DNA from 3 places in the Paucibacter sediminis genome. Region 2 is predicted to be linked to each of the others. Evidence: predicted binding sites of a transcription regulator. Region 2 holds the regulator's gene; each other region holds the start of a gene.
The links. The regulator sigma-54, encoded in region 2, starts transcription at its own class of promoters, with help from an activator protein. The targets are predictions, from matches to a motif close to TGGCANGNAANCTGCTTT.
Positions count from the first base shown of each region.

Region 1 (6,779 bases), 680 kb from region 2:
CCTCCGCCAGGATGGCCAGGCCGAACTGGATGGTGGCCTGCACGATCAGCAGCGGCAGCAGATTGGGCAGCACATGCACCCAGGCAATCGCCAGCGGGCCGCGCCCGAAGGCGCGCGCGGCGCGCACATAGTCGTGCTGCCACTGCACCAGCGCCGCGCCGCGCGTCAGGCGCGCATACACGGGCACGCTGTGCAGGGCGATCGCCAGCACCGCGACGGCAAGACCTGGCCCCAGCGTGGCGGCGAGCAGGATGGCCAGCAGCAGGGCCGGGAAGGCATAGCCGAGATCGGCGGCGCGCATGATGAGCTCCTCGCACCAGCCGCGCCGCGCCGCTGCCAGCAGGCCCAGGCCAGCCCCCAGCAGCAGGCCCAGGCCGGCCGCACAGGCGCCCACCAGCAGGGCATTGCGCGCGCCCGCCATCAGCTGGCTCGCCAGGTCGCGGCCCAGGCCGTCGGTGCCCAGCCAATGGGCGGCGCTGGGCGGCTGCAGCTTGGCTAAAAGCTCGATCTCGGCGGGCGGCCAGGGCGTCCACAGCAGCGAGAGCAGGCCCGTCAGCGCCACCGCCAGCACGATGGCGGCGCCGGCGCAGAAGCCGCGATGGCGCCGCGCGCGGGGCCAGAAGCCGTTTGCTTGCATGTCAGTTATCCGCTCCGCGTTCGCGGCACCCGCGACGCATGAACCCGGTGCTCGGGCCGAGCGCCGGGCCGCCCCAAGCCGGCCCGCGCTGGCGATGTGCTTGCCGGTCAATCCGGCAAGCATCGCCGTCCCCGCGGGGGACCGACCGGGCTCGCCCACGTTCAGCGGGGCGAGATTGGGCGAGGGGCTGTTTTACTTCAGCCATGCTCGCGCTCCCTGCGCAGGCGCGGGTCCAGCGCCAGGTAGAGCAGGTCCACCACGAAGTTCAGCAGCAGCACCAGCGCCACCAGCAGCAGCACGCCATTGCGCAGCACCATCAGGTCGCGGTTGGCCACCGCCTGGAACAGCAGCCGGCCCAGCCCGGGCAGCTGGAAGATGTTCTCCACCACGATGGTGCCGGCCAGCAGATTGGCGAACTGCAGGCCCATCACGGTGACGATGGGGATCAGCGCATTGCGCAAGGCATGGTGCAGCAGGATGCGCGGCTCGCGGGCGCCGGCGGCGCGTGCGCTGCGCACATAGTCCTCACCCAGCACCTCCAGCAGGGCCGAGCGGGTGATGCGCGCCAGGATGGCGGCCTGGGTGAGCGCCAGCGCCAGCGCCGGCAGGGCCAGGGCCTGCAGCGCCGGGCCCAGGCCGCCGCCCTCGGCCGCGCGCCAGCCCGGGAAGCCCCCGGCCGCGACCCATTGCAGCTTCACCGCGAACAGCAGCATCAGCAGGATGGCAAACCAGAAGCTGGGCGTGGCCAGGCCCAGCTGGCTCAGCAGCATCACCAGCAGATCGCCCGGGCGGCCGCGCCGCGCCGCCGCATAGCCGCCCGCCACCAGCGCGATCAGCGCCGCCAGCGCCATCGCCAGCAGGGCCAGCGGCAGGGTCACCACCAGACGCTCGGCGATCAGCTCGGCCACCGGCGCGCCATAGGCATGCGAAAGCCCCATCTCGCCGCGCGCCAGGCCGGCCAGCCAATCCAGGTAGCGCAGCGCGGCGGGCCGCTGCAGGCCCAGTTGCTCGGCCAGCGCGGCCACCGCCTCGGGCGTGGCCTCACTGCCCAGCATCAGCTGCGCCACGTTGCCGGGCAGCACATCCAGCAGCCCGAAGATCAGCGCCGTGGCCGCCAGCAGGCTGATCAGCAGGCTGGCAATTCGCGGCAACAGGGCTCGTGGCATGGCGGTGGGTGGGGCGGCAGAGGCTGGCGGCACATTGTCACCGCGGGCGCGCCGCCCTCCCCGCGCCCGCGCCGCTTACTTGCCCGCCGCCTTGAGCGCCTGCGCCGCCTTCAGCATCGCGCTGACATGGCCGTCGGGGTTCATGCTGGCATGCACGGCGGCGATCTTGCCGTCGCGCGAGATCAGGTAGGAGATGCGGTCAGCCATGCCGGGCACGATCTTCAGCGCGGCGTCGTAGTCCTTCATGACCTTGGCGCCGGCATCGGCCGCCACCGCGAACTTGCCGCGGCAAGCCTCTGTGCTGAACTTCTTGAGCGTCTCGATGTCGTCGTTGGACATGCCCAGCACCGTCACATCCAGCGCCTTGAACTGCTCGGTGGCCTCGGAGAACAGGTGCGCCTCGACGGTGCAGCCGCTGGTGAAGGCCTTGGGATAGAAGTACAGCAGCACCGGCCCCTGCTTGAGGCTGGCGGCCAGGCTGAACTTGTAGGGCGCGCCCGCCAGCGCGGCATCGGCTGCGAAGTCGGGCGCCGGCGCCCCCACCGGCAGGGCGGCAAAGGCGGCGCTGCTCAGCAGCAGGGTGGCGGTGGCGATGACCGTGGCGCAGGTGGTCTTGAGACGCATGGCAGACATCCTTCTTTCGGAAGCCCGCATCATGCCCGGCCGCCGCGCCGGCTGCGCCGGCCAGCGGAGAAACCATGTGGCCGCGGCCGGGCATAGATGTAACAAGCAGCCGAAAACACTTGTCGACATTTCTTACACATGCAAGAGATCTCGATATTCAAGTCTTGATTCATAAGGATTTTCCCTTTGGCCCGCTATTTGCATCCCAGGGGCCGGGTCCTTTTCATCAACGCAAAAAAGTTACAAATGAACAAACTGAAGAGCCTCTGCGCCGCCCTGGTACTGGGTGGCCTGACCGCCGCGCAAGCCGGCCCGATCCTGATCGTGAATGGCATGTCCACCACGTCCGAGGTGGGCACCACCACCGCCGTGACCAACAACCTGCAGGCCCTGCACCTGGCCGTTGGCAATACCGTTACCGTGGCCGACAGCCTGCCGCTCTCGCTGGCCGGCTATTCGCAGGTCTGGGACGTGCGCTTCAACACCGGCCTCGACGCCGGCGCGGCGAACGAATACAGCGCCTTCCTGTCGGCGGGCGGTGGCCTGTTCCTGATGGGCGAGAACGCCAGCTTCATGAGCCGCAACAACTCCATCCTGTCGCTGATCAGCGGCCTGGGCGGCGGCAGCATCGGCTTCAACAGCTGCTACGACGGCTTCGAGAAGGTGTACGCCCCCTTCGACGGCCCGAACGCGGTGAGCAATGTGAACTACGCGGCCTCCGGCTGCTTCACCGGCCATGGCACCGGCAACTGGATCACCTCGCGCAACGACGGCTCGCTGGGCGCCGGCATTGCATTCGGCGTGGGCAGCCTGTCCGGCGCCAGCAAGGGTGCCCTGACCACCATCCTGGACGTCAACTTCATGATGAACCAGTACGACCTGCCGAACTCGCAGCAGCTGACCAAGAACCTGATTGGTTATGTGGGCGACCAGGTGGAGCCGCCGAACCGCGTGCCGGAACCCGGCGTGCTGGCCCTGGTGGGTCTGGCCGCCGCGGCAGCCGCCGTGGCGCGTCGCCGCAAGGCCGCCTGATCGGGCAAGCGCGGCCACGCGCCGCCAGCCCGCAACGCAACCCGCAGCCTCCCGCAGGCTGCGGGTTTTTTCACGCCCGGGCCTTCAATGCGAGGCCTGCCGGCGCAGGCGCCGATGCGCCGCGCGTGCATGCGGCACCCAGCCATGGCGCGCCCAGCGCCGCCACATCAGCAGGCCGCGCAGCCATTCGTCGGCGGCGTAGGCGATCCAGATGCCCACCAGGCCCAGGCCCAGCACCTGGCCCAGCAGCCAGCTGCCGCCGGCCAGCACCACCAGCATCGAGGCCGCACCGGCCAGCACCGGATAGCGCGCGTCGCCGGTGGCGCGCAGCGCGTTGATCACCACCAGATTGAAGGTACGGCCGGGCTCCAGGATCACCGTCAGCCACATCAGGGTGACGGCCTGGGCGACGATGGCCTGGTCGTGCGTGAACAGGCGCAGCAGCCAGGGCGAGGCCAGCGCCGCCGCGGTGGCCACCGCCACGCTCACCAGCAGGCCGCGCCCCAGCGCGCGCCGCACCAGCCGGTGCGCGGCATGCAGCTGGCCGGCGCCAATCAGATGCCCGACCACGATCTCGGCCGCGAAGCCGGTGGCCAGGCCGAACAGCAGCACGAAGTACATCAGCTGCGAGGCATAGGAATGCGTGGCCAGGGCGCCGGCGCCCAGCTGGCCGGCCACCGCGATGCTGACCATGAAGGCCAGGCGGTAGGCGATGTTCTCGGCCGCCCCGGGCAGGCCGATGTGCAGCAGCCCGGCCAGCTCGCGGCGCGGCAGCCGCCACCAGTCGGCCCACTGCGGGCGCAGGCCCAGGCGGCTACGCCACAGCCACAGATGCAGCAGCAGGCCGAGGCTGCGGCTGCACAGCAGGGCGAGGGCAAAGCCCGGCAGGCCCAGCCATTGCATGAAGGGCATCGCCAGGCCCAGCTGCACGATCTGCATCGCCACCAGCACCGCCAGGGTGTCGCGCGTGCGCAGATGGGCCCGCATCACGCTGGCCATGGAGGCGTTCCAGGCATCCAGCAGCATCGCGGGCGCGAGTGCCTGCAGCAGGGGCGCGGCCAGCGGCAGCACCTCGGGCGGCGCATTCAGCAGGCGCAGCAGCGGCGCGGCGGCCAGCGCCGCGGCCAAGGCGGTGAGCCCGCCGATCCAGCTGCTGGCACCCAGGGCGGCGCGCGCGCTGGCATCGGCGAGCTCGCGCCGCCCGCCGCCCAGGCTCTGCGTGATCACCACGCTGATGCCGGCACCGACGATGCGAAACAGGATGAACAAGGTGCCCGCCACATGGTTGGCGAGCGCGAAGCCGGCACCCGCGCTGTCCGAGATGCGTGCCGCCAGCAGGGTGCCGATCAGGCCCACCGCAATGCCCAGGCAAAGCTCGAGGAACAGCGGCCAGGCGAGCGAGAACAGGCGGGGTTGTTGCATGGGCGGGGCAGCGGGAAGGACGCCGCGGCATCCTAGTGCAGCGGCCGCGCCGGCGCTGTACCCGCTAGGTAACCGGGGGCGCCTGCAGCAGCTCGTCGGCCAGCCATTGCTGCAGCGCGCCCAGCGCCACGGCGGCGGCCTGTTCGGGTCCTTGCGCCAGCGCTGCCGCCTCGCACAGATGCGCAAACGTGCCGGCCGCGCTCAGCAGGCTTTGCAGCAGCGCAGCTTCCTCGGCAGTGAGCGAGCGCCAGCGCGTCTCCAGGCCCTGGCGCCAGACCAGCAAGCCATGGGCCTGCGCCAGTGGCTCGGGCAGCTCGGGTTCGGCCGCGCCGCTGCGATGCTGGCGCAGCGCGCGCCAGACCGGCTCCACCGCCCAGTCCAGCGCCAGCAGCCGCACGCTGGGCTGCAGCCGCAGCGGCAGGCCGGCCCATGCCTCGGGCGCCAGCGCCTGCAGATGCGCAAGCGTCATCGGGGTGGCCGCAGCGGCGTCGAAGGCGCCGCGCAGGGCCCAGTCCATGCGTGCCAGATCGCACAGCGCCGCATGCGGCAACCGCGCGGCGTAAGGCCCGTCCATGAAGTCGGCCAGCGCATCGCCATACCAGCGTATCGAGGCCTGCTGCGAGGGCCGGGCATCGATATAGGCATGGCCCAGCGCATCGAAGGCCGCGTCGCCCATGGCCAGGGCCAGCACCTCGTAGTTGTCGCGCAGCGCGCCCAGCAAGCGGGCGCGGTAGGCATGGGCATAGACGGCCAGCCGCGCCAGGCTGCGCTCGGTCAGCAGGCCGGCAAGCGTCTGATCGGCGGCACGCCCCTCCAGCACGGCCGCCTGCAGCCCGCGCTGCTGCGCCAGCAGGCTCATGCGAACGCTCCCACCGCGGCGGCCGGGGTCAGGTCTTGCGCGACGCGCCGTGCCACATCGCGCGCGGTGGCCAGTTCGGCCAGCAGATCGGCCAGCGGCGGGATCTGGTCGTCGCGCTCGATCATGGTGGGCTTGGGGCCCAGCCGGCCCAGCGTATAGGCATAGAGCTCCCAGACCGCGGGGCAGACCGCGTGGTCGTGGGTGTCGACCACGAGCTCGCCCAGGTCCTCATGGCCGGCCAGATGGATCTGCACCACCTGCGCGGCAGGCATGCGGTCGATATAGGCCCGCGGGTCGAAGCCATGGTTGCGGGCCGACACGTAGACGTTGTTGACATCCAGCAGCAAGCGGCAGCCGCTGCGCCTGAGCAACTCGGCCACGAAGCAGGCCTCGTCCATCTCGTCGGCCGCAAACGCCACATAGCTGGAGACGTTCTCCAGCACCAGCGGGCGCTGCAGGAGCTCCTGCACCTGCGCGATGCGGCCGCACAGATGGTGCAGCGAGGCCTCGGTGTAGGGCATGGGCAGCAGGTCGTGCAGATTGCGATGGTCCACGCCGGTCCAGCACAGATGGTCCGACAGCCAGGCGGGCTGAATGCGATCGGCCAGCGCCTTCAGCTCGCGCAGATAGTCCAGGCTGAGCGGGTCGGCGCTGCCGATGGACAGCGACACGCCATGCATGACGACGGGATAGTCGCGCCGCAGGCGTTCCAGATGCCAGAGCGGCTTGCCGCCGGGCACCAGGTAGTTCTCGGAAATGATCTCGAGCCAGTCCGGCCGCAGGCCGGCCGGCAGGGGCTCTGCGAGGGCCTGGTAATGCTCGGTCCGGAGGCCCAGGCCGAAGCTATCGGGTTGGATGCTGGACATGGGCGCTCCTGGCGAGTTCGGCCGCTTACTTTTCCACCTTGCCACCGGCCTTGGTGCATTCGGCCGCACTGGCCTTGCTGACCCAGCCCTGGCCCTTGCAGCTGTTGTGGCCCTTGCATTCGCTCTTGGCGGTCTTGCACTCGGAGCTGCCCTTGCAGCTGTTGATGCCGGAG
Region 1 covers NZ_CP116346.1:1,885,366-1,892,144, reverse strand. Annotated here, with positions in the region: gene PFX98_RS08595 (ABC transporter permease) at 1-637, opposite strand, end outside; gene PFX98_RS08590 (ABC transporter permease) at 835-1,803, opposite strand; gene PFX98_RS08585 (peroxiredoxin) at 1,879-2,427, opposite strand; gene PFX98_RS08580 (PEP-CTERM sorting domain-containing protein) at 2,674-3,459, shown strand; gene PFX98_RS08575 (MATE family efflux transporter) at 3,544-4,881, opposite strand; gene PFX98_RS08570 (HvfC/BufC N-terminal domain-containing protein) at 4,946-5,740, opposite strand; gene bufB (MNIO family bufferin maturase) at 5,737-6,606, opposite strand; gene bufA2 (BufA2 family periplasmic bufferin-type metallophore) at 6,632-6,779, opposite strand, start outside.
Region 1: the regulator sigma-54 is predicted to act here: its motif matches at 2,615-2,632, upstream of PFX98_RS08580 (PEP-CTERM sorting domain-containing protein).

Region 2 (6,779 bases):
CACCGCCGAGCAGGACGCGCAGGAAGCCGCGCGCAACAAGAACTGGGACCCCAACGCCCCGCTGGCCGGCAAGAGCGCCGCCAAGGTGGCCAGTGGCGTGGTGGGCGGTGCGCCCGCGCCCGTGGTGACGGCGCCCGTGACAAGCACGCCGGCCCCGGCCGCCAGCGCCGTCGCGCCCGCCGCGAGTACGGCCACCAAGGCCAAGCCCGCCGAGAAGCCGGCCGACAAGAGCACCGAGAAGACCGCCGCCGCGAGCGCCCCGGCCGCCGATCCCTACATCTACTTCGTGCAGGCCGGCGCCTATACCCGCACCGAGGACGCCGAGGCGCAACGCGCCAAGCTGGCGATCCAGGGCTTCAGCGCCAAGGTGTTCGAGAAGGAACAGTCCGGACGCCCCGTCTACCGGGTGCGGGTGGGCCCGATGGACGCCCGCGACGAGGCCGAGGGCGTGCAGCGCAAGATCGAGGCAGCCGGCTTCGAGGCCAATCTGGTACGGGTTCAGCGTTAAAGACTCGCCTAAGCAAGCAGGGTCAGAATGGCCCGCTGCTCAGCGTCACCTACAGAGGAAATTCAGCATGAAGCGTCGTGATTTTTCCGCCCAACTCGGCCTCAGCGTCATCGGCGCCGCCGGCCTGCCCGGCCTGGCGCTCGCGCAGGGCGGTCCGATCGAGGGCAAGCATTACCAGAAGCTCTCGCAGGCCCTGCCCACCACCCCGGGCAAGATCGAGATCGTCGAGTTCTTCTGGTATGGCTGCCCGCATTGCTATGCCTTCGAGCCCGCCATCGAGGCCTGGGCCCAGCAGCTGCCGGCCGATGTGAGCTTCCGCAAGGTGCATGTGGCCTTCCGCGCCAATGTGAAGCTCCACCAGCGCATGTTCTATGCGCTGGAGGCGATGGGCAAGGAAGCGCAGGTGCGCGGCGCCGTGTTCGCGGCCATCCACCAGCAGGGCCAGGCGCTCGACAGCGCCAAGAGCCAGGCCGACTTCCTCTCCAAGCTGGGCGTGGACCCGGCCAAGTACCAGGACGCCTACAACTCCTTCGGCGTCAACACCAAGTGCCAGCAGGCCGAGAAGCTCAGCGAGGCCTACCGCATCGATGGCGTGCCCTCAATCGGCATCGGCGGCCGTTTCCTGACCTCGCCCAGCATCGCCGCCGGCGGTGAACGCCTGCCCGAGACCGAAGGCGGCCGCCGCGCGCTGGCGGTCAGCGACTTCCTGATCCAGCGCATCCGCAAGCCCTGATCCGGGTGGCAAGCCCGGCCGCAATGCCGGGCTAGAATGGTCTGCAAGTTCTATGCCGCCTATGCCCACCCCCACGCCCAGCTCGACCTCCGCCCGCAGCCTCCTGTGCTGCGCGTGCCTTGCAGCCCTGCTGGCCTCGGGGCTGGCACGGGCCGAGAAGGCGGACCGCAACAAGCCCGTCAACATCAGCTCGGAGCGCGGCGGCCGGCTCGATGTGGTGAACCAGCGCACCGAGTTCAACGGCAACGTGATCCTCAGCAAGGGCAGCATGCTCCTGAAGGCCGAGCGCATGGATGTGCGTGAAACCTCGGACGGCTACCACCAGGCCTACGCCAGCGGCGAGACCGGCAAGCCGGTGCAGTTCCGCCAGGCGCGCGACGTGGCCGGCGAGGCCATCGAGGGCACGGCCGACCAGCTCGAGTACGACAGCCGCTCCGACACCGTGCGCTTCGTCGGCAACGCGGTGGTGCGCCGCGTGCGCGGCGACGCGGTGGCCGACGAGATCACCGGTGCGCTGATCGTCTACGACAACCGCAGCGAGGTCTTCAGCGTCGACGGCGGCCTGGCCTCGCCGCATCCCAGCGGCCGCGTGCGCGTGGTGCTGATGCCCAGGGCCGCCAGCGCCGCCGAGGGCAGCGCGGCGCCTGCCGCCTCCGCCCCGTTGCCGCTGCAAACCAGCCCGACCCTGCAGACCAGCCCGCGCAAGCCTTCATGACGCAGCACACCCCGGCGCTGGAGACCGGCATCGCGCCCAGCCGGCTGGAGGCGGAAGGCCTGCAAAAGACCTATGGCGTGCGCCGCGTCGTCAAGAACGTGCATGTGGACGTGCACAGCGGCGAGGTGGTGGGCCTGCTGGGCCCCAATGGCGCCGGCAAGACCACCAGCTTCTACATGATCGTGGGCCTGGTGCGCGCCGATGCTGGCGAGATCCGCATCGACGGCCAGCCGGTGCAGCGCCTGCCCATCCACCAGCGTGCGCGCCTGGGCCTGAGCTATCTGCCGCAGGAGGCCTCGATCTTCCGCAAGCTCACGGTGGAAGAAAACATCCGCGCGGTGCTGGAATTGCAGCTCGACGACCATGGCAAGGCCTGGCCCCGCGCCCGCATCGATGCCGCGCTGGAGACCCTGCTGCACGAGCTGAGCATCGAGAAGCTGCGCGACAGCCCGGCGCCCTCGCTCTCGGGCGGCGAACGGCGCCGCGTCGAGATCGCGCGCGCCCTGGCCACCCAGCCGCGCTTCATCCTGCTGGACGAGCCCTTCGCCGGCGTGGACCCGATCGCGGTGCTGGAGATCCAGCGCATCATCAGCTTCCTGAAGGCGCGCGGCATCGGGGTCCTGATCACCGACCACAATGTGCGCGAGACCCTGGGCATCTGCGACCGCGCCTACATCATCAGCGAGGGCGCCGTGCTGGCCGAGGGCACCCCGCAAGAGATCGTCGAGAACCCGGACGTGCGCAAGGTCTATCTCGGCGAAAACTTCCGCATGTAAGCGATGAAACCGTCGCTGCAGGTACGCCTCTCCCAGCATCTGTCGCTGACGCCGCAGCTGCAGCAGTCCATCCGTCTGCTGCAGCTCTCCACCCTGGAGCTGAACCAGGAAGTGGAGCAGATGCTCACCAGCAACCCGCTGCTGGAAACCGACGAGGAGTTTGGCGAGGCCGCGCCGGTGCGCCTGGATGCGGCGGCGCCGCTGCAGCGCGAGGACTCGGCGGCCGAAGTCAGCGCGGAGAGCAGCGGCGAGGGCGAGTCGGTGGCCGAGATCAAGGGCGACGACTTCGGCACCACCGAGCGCGACGACTGGGAGAACGGCACCGAGCGCGACGACTTCGACGGCATCCGTGAAACACCCGGCACGGGCAGCGGCAGCGGCGACGACGATGGCGAGCGCCCCGAACAGCAGGGCCCCGGCATCTCGCTGCAGGAGCATCTGAACGCCCAGCTCGCCGGCATGCAGCTGAGCCAGACCGACCGCGCCGCGCTGATGGTGCTGATCGAGTCGCTCAACGAGGACGGCTATCTGGAAGACAGCCTGGAAGAGCTCACCGAGGCGCTCTCGGGCGATGCCGATGCCGAGGCGCGCGAGGATCTGCTGGACACGCTCAAATGCGCGCTCAAGTGGTTGCAGAGCCTGGAGCCGGTGGGCGTGGGCGCGCGCAACCTGTCCGAATGCCTACTGCTGCAGTTGCGCGCCAAGCCGCGCAGCCAGGCCCAGGTGGTGGCGATCCTGATCTGCAAGCAATACCTCGAGCTGCTGGCCAAGCGCGACCTGAAGCGCCTGATGTCGCTCACCGGCGCCGACGAGGCCTTGCTGCGCGAGGCCCAGGGCATGATCACCGAGCTGGAGCCCAAGCCGGGCCGCCAGTTCGCGCGCAGCGAGGCGGCGGCGGTGGTGCCGGACGTGATCGTGCGCAAGTCCGGCCGCGGCTTCCGCGTCACGCTCAACCCCGACGTGATGCCCAAGCTGCGCATCAACGAGCTCTACGCCCATGCGCTGCGTCAGACGCGCGGCGGCGTCAGCAATTCGCCGCTGGGCACGCAGCTGCAGGAGGCGCGCTGGTTCATCAAGAACATCCAGCAGCGCTTCGACACCATCCTGCGCGTCTCCGAGGCCATCGTGGAGCGCCAGAAGGGCTTCTTCTCGCATGGCGAGCTGGCGATGAAGCCGCTGGTGCTGCGCGAGATCGCCGACGAGCTGGGCCTGCACGAGTCCACCATCTCGCGCGTCACCACCGCCAAATACATGGCCACGCCCTGGGGCACCTTCGAGCTCAAGTACTTCTTCGGCTCGGGGCTCAACACCGAGGCGGGCGGCAATGCCTCCAGCACCGCGGTGCGCGCCCTCATCAAGCAGTTCGTGGCCGCCGAGGATGCCGCCAAGCCGCTCTCGGACAGCCAGCTTTCCAGCATGCTGGAGGAGCAGGGCATCCAGGTGGCGCGCCGCACCGTGGCGAAATACCGCGAAGCACTGAAGATCGCGCCGGCCAATCTGCGCAAGGCCATGTAGCCGGCCTCAGATTGAGAAACATCAAGCTTTGAAGCCCATGGACTGGGTACCGTGGCATCCCTCGATGTCCGCCCCGTCCCACCTCGACCTGCCCGCCGTCCATGCCTGGAGGCGCTGGCGCGCCTGGGCCTTGCTGGCGCTGGTGCTGGCGCTGGCCTGGGCCCTCGCGCTGGGCTGGCTGGCCAATGAACGCGAGGCGCTGCGCCGCCACGAGGGCGAGAAGCTCGAGGGCCTGGTGCGCACCCTGGACGGCATCGTCGCGCAGCAGCTGATTGCCACCCATGCCGCGCTGCAGACCGTGGCCTCGCAAGCGCCCGGCTGGCGGCCGGCCCAGCTGCAGCAGGACGGCGAGCCCCTGATGCGCACCCTGGCCCAGGCCATGCCGGGCGTGCGCGCGCTGCTGCTGCTGGATGCCCAGGGCCGGATCATGGCCAGCTCGCACGTCGACCTGCTGAAGCTGGACCTGCGCCAGCACCGGGCCGTGCAGGCGCTAGGCGCGCATCCCCAGCCGGGTCTGCTCTATGTGTCGCCGCCGCTGCAGGACCCGCTGGCCGCGCAGTGCATCAGTCTGGCGCGCCTGCTCTTCGGTCAGGGCGATCGGCCGGTCGGTCTGGTCATCGCCCTGCTGGATCCGCACTACTTCGGCCTGGTGCTGCAAACCGTCCAACCCTCGGCGCAGACCTGGGTGGCATTGGCGCACCAGGACGGCATGCTCTTTACCCTCGCCCCCGAGAACCCGGCATGGATGCAACGCAGCCTGTTGGCTCAGCCCGGTTCACTGCTGGAGCGGCATCTGGCCACCGGGCGCGATGCCAGCCTGCAGCAAAGCCATACCCTGCTCAGCCGCGATGAGCGCCTGGTGGCCACACACACGGTGCGCCCCAGCGGCCTGCGCGCCGACAAGCAACTGCTGGTGGCGGTGGGCCGCACCATGGAGAGCGTCGAAGCGCCCTTGCGGCGCCAGCAGCAGGCCCTGCTGCAGCTCGGCAGCGCGCTCACGCTCGGTGCCGCGCTGACCCTGTGGCTCTGGCAACGCCGCCGCGGCCTGCTGGCCCGGCTGCGCCAGCAGGCCGCGCAGGCGCTGAAGGCCCAGGCCGAGCAGACCCAGGCCATCCTCGACAACATGGTCGATGGCGTCATCACCATCGACCGCCATGGCGTGATCGCCTCGATCAACCCGGCGGCCTGTCGCATGTTCGGCTACCAGGCGCGCGAGCTGCTGGGCGGCAACGTCAACCGGCTCATGGCCGAACCCGAACGCAGCCTGCACGACGCACATATCAAGCGTTATCTGGAAGGCGGCGCGCCGCACGTGATCGGGCTGGGCCGCGATGTCAACGGCCTGCGCAAGGACGGCCATAGCTTCCCCATGAGCCTGGCGGTCTCGCACATCGAGCGCGACGGCGAGCCGCTGTTCATCGGCCTGACGCGCGACATCACCGAGCGCAAGCGCGCCGAGGCCGCGATCGAGCAGCTCGCCTTCTACGACCCGCTCACCGGCCTGCCGAACCGCCGCCTGCTGCTGGACCGCCTGCACCAGGCCCTGGCGGCGAGCCGGCGCGGCGCGCGTCAGGGCGCGGTGCTGTTCATCGACCTGGACAACTTCAAGTCGCTCAACGACACCCTGGGCCACGGCATGGGCGACCGCATGCTGCAGGCCGTGGCCAAGCGCCTGCAGGCCTCGCTGCGCGCCGAGGACACGGTGGCGCGCTGGGGCGGCGACGAGTTCGTGGTGCTGCTGCAGGATCTGGGCCAGGACGCGCACCGCGCCGCCCTGCATGCCGAGGCCGCCGGCGAGAAGCTGCTGCGCGTGCTGGGCCAGCCCTACCACCTGGACGACAGCGCGCACCACAGCACGCCCAGCATCGGCATCGTGATGTGGGGCGAGGCCGAGTCCAGCGCCGAGGAGCTGCTCAAGCACGCCGATCACGCGCTCTACCAGGCCAAGGCCGCGGGGCGCAACCGGCTCTGCTTCTTCGACCCGGTGACCCAGGCAGCGATGGCCGAGCTGGCCCTGCTGGAGGCAGATCTGCGCCAGGCAGTGAACTACCAGCAGTTCGAGCTGCACTACCAGGCCCAGGTCGATGCCGACGGCCGCCTGCTGGGCGCCGAAGCCCTGCTGCGCTGGCAGCATCCGCAGCGCGGCTGGATCTCGCCGGCCCAGTTCATCCCGCTGGCCGAGCATTGCGGCGTGATCGGCCAGCTGGGCGAATGGGTGTTGCAGCAAAGCTGCGCCCAGCTCAGCGCCTGGGCCCAGGTGCCGGCGCTGGCCGGGCTCAGCCTGGCGGTGAACCTGAGCGCACACCAATTCCGGCAGAAGGGTTTGCTGGGCTTCATGCAGCAGTTGCTGGCGCGCAGCGGCGCGCCCACCGACAAGCTCAAGCTCGAGCTCACCGAGAGCGCCCTGGTGGAAGACGTGGAGGCGGTGATCGCGCTGATGGGCGAGCTGCGCCGCCTGGGCCTGCGCTTTTCGCTGGACGACTTCGGCACCGGCTATTCCTCGCTGGCCTATCTGAAGCGCCTGCCGCTGGA
Region 2 covers NZ_CP116346.1:1,205,148-1,211,926, forward strand. Annotated here, with positions in the region: gene PFX98_RS05475 (SPOR domain-containing protein) at 1-508, shown strand, start outside; gene PFX98_RS05480 (thiol:disulfide interchange protein DsbA/DsbL) at 576-1,241, shown strand; gene lptA (lipopolysaccharide transport periplasmic protein LptA) at 1,303-1,956, shown strand; gene lptB (LPS export ABC transporter ATP-binding protein) at 1,953-2,732, shown strand; gene PFX98_RS05495 (RNA polymerase factor sigma-54) at 2,736-4,247, shown strand; gene PFX98_RS05500 (bifunctional diguanylate cyclase/phosphodiesterase) at 4,312-6,779, shown strand, end outside.

Region 3 (6,779 bases), 2.0 Mb from region 2:
CCAGATCTTCGTAGTTCTTCTTGTGAATGGCGTAATCACGGTTCAGCTGCGCCGCCTCGGCCTCAAGCTGGGGCGATGTCTTCATCGCATTCAAGGCTGCGCCATACCGGGACGAATATTCCTGCACACGAGCACGCAGCGAGGCAACCTGAACCTTGCTGGCGGCAAGCATGCGCATGATTTCCTGCTGCGCCGTATTCCCGGCGCCAGGCTGCGCCGGCGCGGCCTGCGCGGCCTTGCGCAACTCCGCGACTTCCTTGCGCTTCTGCTCCTCCAGATCCTTGATCAGCTTTCTGACACCGACCACATCAGGATGTTCATCCGTGTAGCGCTGTAGCAAACCGTCCAGATTGCGCTTCTGTGCGTCGATGCGACCGTCGATTTCGGGCGTGGCGATGTTCCCGACAGATGAGTCCGGAAGCAGGTTGGGCATGGCGGCACCTCCGCCGCGTGTACCAGCACCGTCGAGTTGCTGCTCGGCGGCGTCGCGGGCGTTCTCGGCCTCGCGCAACTCAAGCCGGGCACGATCAAGTTGCGCGGCCATCTCCGCGAGCCGCGACGCAGAGTCCTTGCCATCCGACGCCGTGAGTTCGATATTGCGCAAACGGAAGGCCTTCAGGCGCCCTTCCGCCTCTTCCAGCTTGGCCTCGTAATTCTTGATTTGCTCGTTGATGAAGGTTGCGGCGGTGGCGGTGTCTTTGCGACTCGCACCCAGGCTGGACTCGACAAAGATCGAGACAAAAGACTGCACCACGCGCTTGGCGGTCTCGGGATCCTTGTCGCGATATGCCAAGGTGTAGAGGTTATCCCGCGCCGTACTCTGAATCGACAAGGCCTTGGTAACCCGGTCGATCGTGGCCTCCTGCTCGGACTTTGACTGGCTCTTGAGATCCAGGTCAGCCATCCGGACCAGCTTCTCGACATTTGGCCGGCTGATCAGGGTGCGACTCAACATCACCACCTGCTGCTCGACGTTAGGCTGCACGGTCAGCCCGGACATCAGCGGCTTCAGGATGGATTGCGTGTCGACGTAAATGCGCGCGCTGGCTTCGAAGCGATCCGGCATCAACAGCACGGCAACCGCGGAAATTACACCCACCAGCCAAGCCACCACCACGCCATACCAACGGAATTTCCACATCCGCTTCGCAATGGAGAATATCTGGGCTATCAACAAGTCCATCGGAGCAACATTTGGTTAGGACTAAGGACCAGACACCCCAAGCACCCTCGGCTCTGAACGCTCATGCAAGCAGTCCAGAGTGAAGTAGCAGGAATCCGGCGCAAATAAAATATGCGGCCTATCGCTAGACCCGCAAAATCAGAAAATGCTCTGCGGCACGATCAAGATATCACCGGGCCGCATCTCGACATTGGCCGACACGTCGCCGCGCTTGATCAGGTCCTTGAGGCGCACCGAGTACTGCTTGTTACCTTCAGCCGTGCGCAGAATGGACGCATCGTTGCCAGCCGCAAAATCCGTCAGGCCGCCCACCGCAATCATCACGTCCAGCAGCGTCATCTTTTGCTTGTAGGGTAGAAATTGCGGCTTGGCGGCTTCACCGACCACGCGAATCTGCTCGCTGTACGGCCCGACGAAGCCCGTCACCACCACCGTCACCACCGGGTCGCGCACATATTTCCCAAGCTGCTTCTCGATTTCACGCGCGATCTGCACGGAATCCTTGCCCTGGACCGGCAACTCGTCGATCAGTGGCGTTGCAATCTTGCCGTCAGGGCGAACCGGCACCGCCATCGACAGCTCAGGATTTCGCCAAACAATTATGTTGAGGCTGTCGCCCGCGCCGACCACATAGCTGTAATCCTGCATGGACGCAGAAGAAGGCGCCGGCGGGAGATTGCCCGAGCTGGCGCACCCAGCCAACAAAGCCATCGAAGCAGGCACAAGCAACGCCCCCAGCACGCGCAAGACAGAAACGATTCTGGTATTCAAGGCAATTCCTCTCGTTTAACTTATGACCATTCGCGCGGCCACAGATGATCCACCGGCCGGCTAGGCTTTGATCGCTGGATCATGCCACAGCCTATCGACCCTTCCATATCCGCTGTTCAGGGGGTGGAAAAATGAGAGCGCGCAGAAGTGCACAGATCTGCGAAGCAGTGAAACCCGCCGCCTGGACGTGCTCGCGAGCCCGCACCGCGCGACGTTCCGCACCCACACCACGCCGGTCGGCGCAGCAAACACCTGGCGGCACACAACAGACGCTCAAGAAGTGCCGTATCGGCCAGGGGAAATAATCCCCATGGGGTCAAGCACGCGCTTCAGCTCACGCACGGTCTCCCAGTACTCCGCCGACACCTCCGTGATGCTGGCCATCATGTCTGTACGGGCGCGATAGACCTCAAGCCGGTGCTCCCGGATCAGCCCATACAGGGCGTCCGCGCAACGCTGCGCTGAGGCCACGGCGACCGGATCCGAGCGATCAAACAGCAAATTCGACACGGCAACCAAGGTATTCGCCATTTCGATATTGAGCGTCAGATACAGCGTGTGCTGGTGCTCTCGGGCGGTTTCGATCATTTTCTTGACGAACATCGCCACAAATTTACCGTCCATGGGCAATGCAGGGCTGATGAACAGTACGCCGCTGCTTGACTGCGCGAGCTGTTGTGCCGACAGATCGGTACGTCCGAACTTCCAGAGCAAATTGTCGACCGCCGCATCTGTCGGGATACCGGCAGCCAGGCCGTGTAGCGGCTTGATAGCAGCAATGGCCGCTGCGTTGGCCCGCGCCCAAGGGAGAAAGCGCAACGCATGCAGCACGGCATGCCCAAGCGCAAGCTTGCGATCATCCACCGTGGTCATCCGAGCCAAGCCGCCCACGCGCGCGCGGACCTCGGCCAACGCAGCATCCACCTGCCGCGCGGTACCAGCCACCCCTCCCAGGCTGGTCCATTCATGGGGAGCCACGCGCGCGGTCGCGCGCTGCACGGCGAGCTCCAACTGCCGGCCGCTGAGCCCGCATTCTGTCTGCAGATAGCTGTTCATGCCGTACTGCAAGCTGGCCTGTGTGCGCGCCTTGTTGCCGATATGCGTGACCGAGTCCATCAGCCGCTCGCGCTTGAGCGCAGCCAATACGTCAACAAACTCCCCAAGACGCTCCTGCGAACGCAAGGCCAAGGACACGGCAACCTGCCGCGGCGGTCTTGGCAACAGTTTGAAGCAGGCACTCGTTACCACGCCAAAATTACTCTGGAAGAACAGGCCGTCCAGCATGGGCCCCAAACCATAAGGGTGGCAATGACGCAAGGGCGAATCAACGCCCAACCGGCGAAAGCCGGTATGTATCAATTGCCCAGCACCGGTAACGACCTCCAGCCCAAACAAATCCTCCCGGCGCGGCCCCAAATAACCAACACCTCGATCCAATGCGTTTCCTATGATGCTGGTTGCGGCAGCCGACCCAGTGACATTGAACATCAGGCTCGGGCAATGCCGCTGAAGATGCTGGTGGAGGTCAGCCTGCGTCACACCGGGTTCAATCACGGCCACAGGGTTTAGCGGCGTGATTTTTTCCCGTATGGCTCGCATGCCGGACAAGTCCATCAACCGAGCCCCCGGGCGTACCGGGTCCGCGCCGCCATAACCCCAGTTCAACCCTGTCGAAACTGGATAAATCGCCTGCCTAGCATCACGCGCGGCAATCACCATGCGCTGCACCTCGTCGGTTGACGTCGGCCTCAGCACGTCGAGCAACGCCGGCCGCCCGCCTTCAACAACACCCTCTGCAGCTTGACTGGCCATTAAGAGCCCCATTCCAGATTTCTCACCCGCGCAAGAGTAACCAAAGTTCGCAAGGAATCACGCATTCCAAATGCACCGTTGGCGCAAAGAGATGTCGAGAAACTTTACAGCCACCCAATCCGCCCCTCCCGTTCAGGTCAAGTGCGCAGCCAAAAATCAGCATAAGTCTTTGATTCACAAGGAATTCACCACAAGCCTCCGAATCTTGGCACGATCCCTGCTTATTGAATGACGTCCGAGAGGGGGAAGTTCCCCGCAGATACAGGCAATCAAACTAGGAGAATCTCAGTGAGCAAGCTCTCTACCACCATCAAGGCTCTGGTCGCCGCAGCGGCCGTCGTTGGCGCTACCGCCGCCAGCGCTACCCCCATCGTCGGCTCGGCCAACTTCAGCTTCGGTTTCGTGAAGGTGACCGTCGGCAACATCGACTGGAATCCTTCGATCAACCCGCCGCCCAACGTCGTCAAGACTTATGGCACGTTTTTTACCTCCGGCGGCGGCAACTCTGGCTCGTTCGCTGCAGGCGCAATGGCCGGCTTGACTACCGGTGAAGTGCAGGACATGAGCAGCTTCCCGATTCCCGATGCGAACAATGTGCCCATCGGTTTTGGTCTGACCACCGACTTCCTGAAGTTCGCTGCGCAGCCCGGCTGGTCGTTTGACGTGCGCTGGCTGGCAGCCGGCAACATCGCTGGCGCGCCCTACTTCCTGACTCAACTGGGTGACAACGTCAGCGCCACGATCTCGATGAACGGCATCGCTTGCGACACCGGCGGCGACAGCGTGTGCGACGCCACCGATGACAAGACCCAGTGGACCGGCATTTTCAGCGCCCAGTACACCAACACCACCATCGCTGCCATGCAAGCGGCTCTGTTGGGCCCGGACGGTATCCCGTTCACGGGTGACGACGGCGCGCTGGACAACAACACCTGGTCGGCAACGATCGAGGCTCGCGCCATCCCCGAGCCGGCAACGCTGGGTCTGGTTGGCCTGGCCCTGGCCGGCCTGGGTCTGACGGCCCGCCGCCGCAAGGCCGCCTAAGTTGATGACTGGCCCGGCGTAGCCGGGCTGCCAATCGACAAAAAGCCCCGCGCATGCGGGGCTTTTTTATGCTGGCTCGGTGCTTGCGCGGCACGCCATCCACCAAGTAGCCCAGACCGTCAATCCAGTTTGGCCAGCAAGCTCAAGGCATGCTCGATGGGGATCGCATAGCTGATACCGGATGGCGAGCTCAAGGCCGATTCCTTGGTGCCTTTGACCAGCACCATGCTGACCACGCCAACGACCTCGCCGGACTGCAGGTCGAACACCGGCCCGCCGCTATTGCCGGGATAGGCGGTGATATCCAACTGCAGGATCTTGAAATCGCCTTGCCGCATCTGGCGTACCGCTCGCTCCTTGAGCAGCTTGGCATCGGGAGCGGGCAAGGCGATCGAGGTTTGGGCGGCCACGATGCCACGATGCGTGACATGCGAAAAACCGAGTGCCCCGCCAATCGGAAAACCCATCAACGCAATGTCTGACCCTTCCCGCGCCAGGCCCTGCAAGGAGAGCGTCAACGGGGGCAAGGCGGCACCTTCGATCCGCAGCACCGCGAGGTCGTGCACCTCGTCTGAGACAACCAGCGTTGCCGCGCGAAGCCGCCATTGCCGATCGGTATCCAGCACCTGAACCGCAACACGGCGGTCTTGGCGTGACGCGGACTCTTCCGAGATGACATGCGCATTCGTCAACACATGGCGACCGTCCGACACGGCAAAGCCAGTGCCCCGGAAACCAAATCGCGGACTGTCGAGCAAGCCAAACGTGCCAACCAAAACCACCGAGGGGCGGCAGCGGTCGATCAGATCCGGCAACGACGGCATAGCGGCGAGGGCCAACGGGCCCGCGGCAAGCCCGAATGCAGCCATGAGGCACGTGCGTCGAGCAGTTGAACGCGGCGCGCTCACAAATCGCCAGCTGTATGCCCAGTTTCAAGCGCGCTGACACAGCGCCGCCAAGCGGCGTCCGGCTCCACCAACTTGAAACCGTAGAAATCGACCGTGTCGGTTCGGTGATGTCGCACCGCAGCTACGTTCAACACCGAGCGCTCTTCCGCACCAAGCTCGATAAGGGCAACGCCATCCGCATGCAAGGGCACGGCGAGCTTGGACGTGGCCTGAAAGCCTGACAACGATATCTCGATCACCGTCAACATCAGGGTGCGCTCGCCATCGTTGACGGTCAGACGCAATTCAGCCGGACAACGCAGGGAAAAGCGTTGATGCCGCCGCATTGGATGCACGGCCACCGGCGAACCGCTGAGCATCGGCAAAACCCGACGATACTCTGGCTGATCGTAAATAGACCAGAGCAGTGCCTTGCGACGATCGTCAAGCTTGGCAAATACGTCACTGCGTCGATTGAAAAAGTAATCCAAGGTATCCGGCGTCAGTACCGGATCGTTGGTCGTGAAATACCTGCGCTTCGGGAGTTTGATATTCGGCAACCGCAGGGTCACGAAATACTTGTACAAATTCTTGCTCAGGCGCCGCCGCCCATAAACCTGCCGAAAGATCCCGCGCGCGCGCGAAAGATCAAGCGAAGCACCCACCGCCGGCGCACCATTGGCGAAGTCGTAGTTCTCGACCACGCGTTCCTGCAAGCGTTCGAAGAACAGCAGCGATTCATACAGTTCGATACGCTCGGGATTGACCGCGATGACGAGGTGCCTCGTATCGAAGAACTCCGTGCAGTACTCGTACATGAACTTCATCAACGGGAACAGAATCGCGCCGCCGGTCTTGCGAAAGTCAGGATGTACCGCCAACGCCGAGATTTCGGCAATCTGCCCCTCTTTCGCGCGGACGTCACTCAAATCGAACACCGATTGAAGTGGAAAACCGAACACGCCCTCACGAATCATGGACATGGTGCCGACCACGCGCCCGTCGTACTTCGCGCACAGTGTGGTCGTGGTTGGCAGGGCGTGATACATGGTCACACGCATGCCCGACTCGGCCGGCTTCAT
Region 3 covers NZ_CP116346.1:4,540,739-4,547,517, forward strand. Annotated here, with positions in the region: gene PFX98_RS21035 (XrtA system polysaccharide chain length determinant) at 1-1,183, opposite strand, end outside; gene PFX98_RS21040 (XrtA/PEP-CTERM system exopolysaccharide export protein) at 1,322-1,894, opposite strand; gene PFX98_RS21045 (FAD-binding oxidoreductase) at 2,228-3,766, opposite strand; gene PFX98_RS21050 (PEP-CTERM sorting domain-containing protein) at 4,055-4,810, shown strand; gene PFX98_RS21055 (S1C family serine protease) at 4,930-5,679, opposite strand; gene PFX98_RS21060 (GNAT family N-acetyltransferase) at 5,715-6,779, opposite strand, start outside.
Region 3: the regulator sigma-54 is predicted to act here: its motif matches at 3,973-3,990, upstream of PFX98_RS21050 (PEP-CTERM sorting domain-containing protein).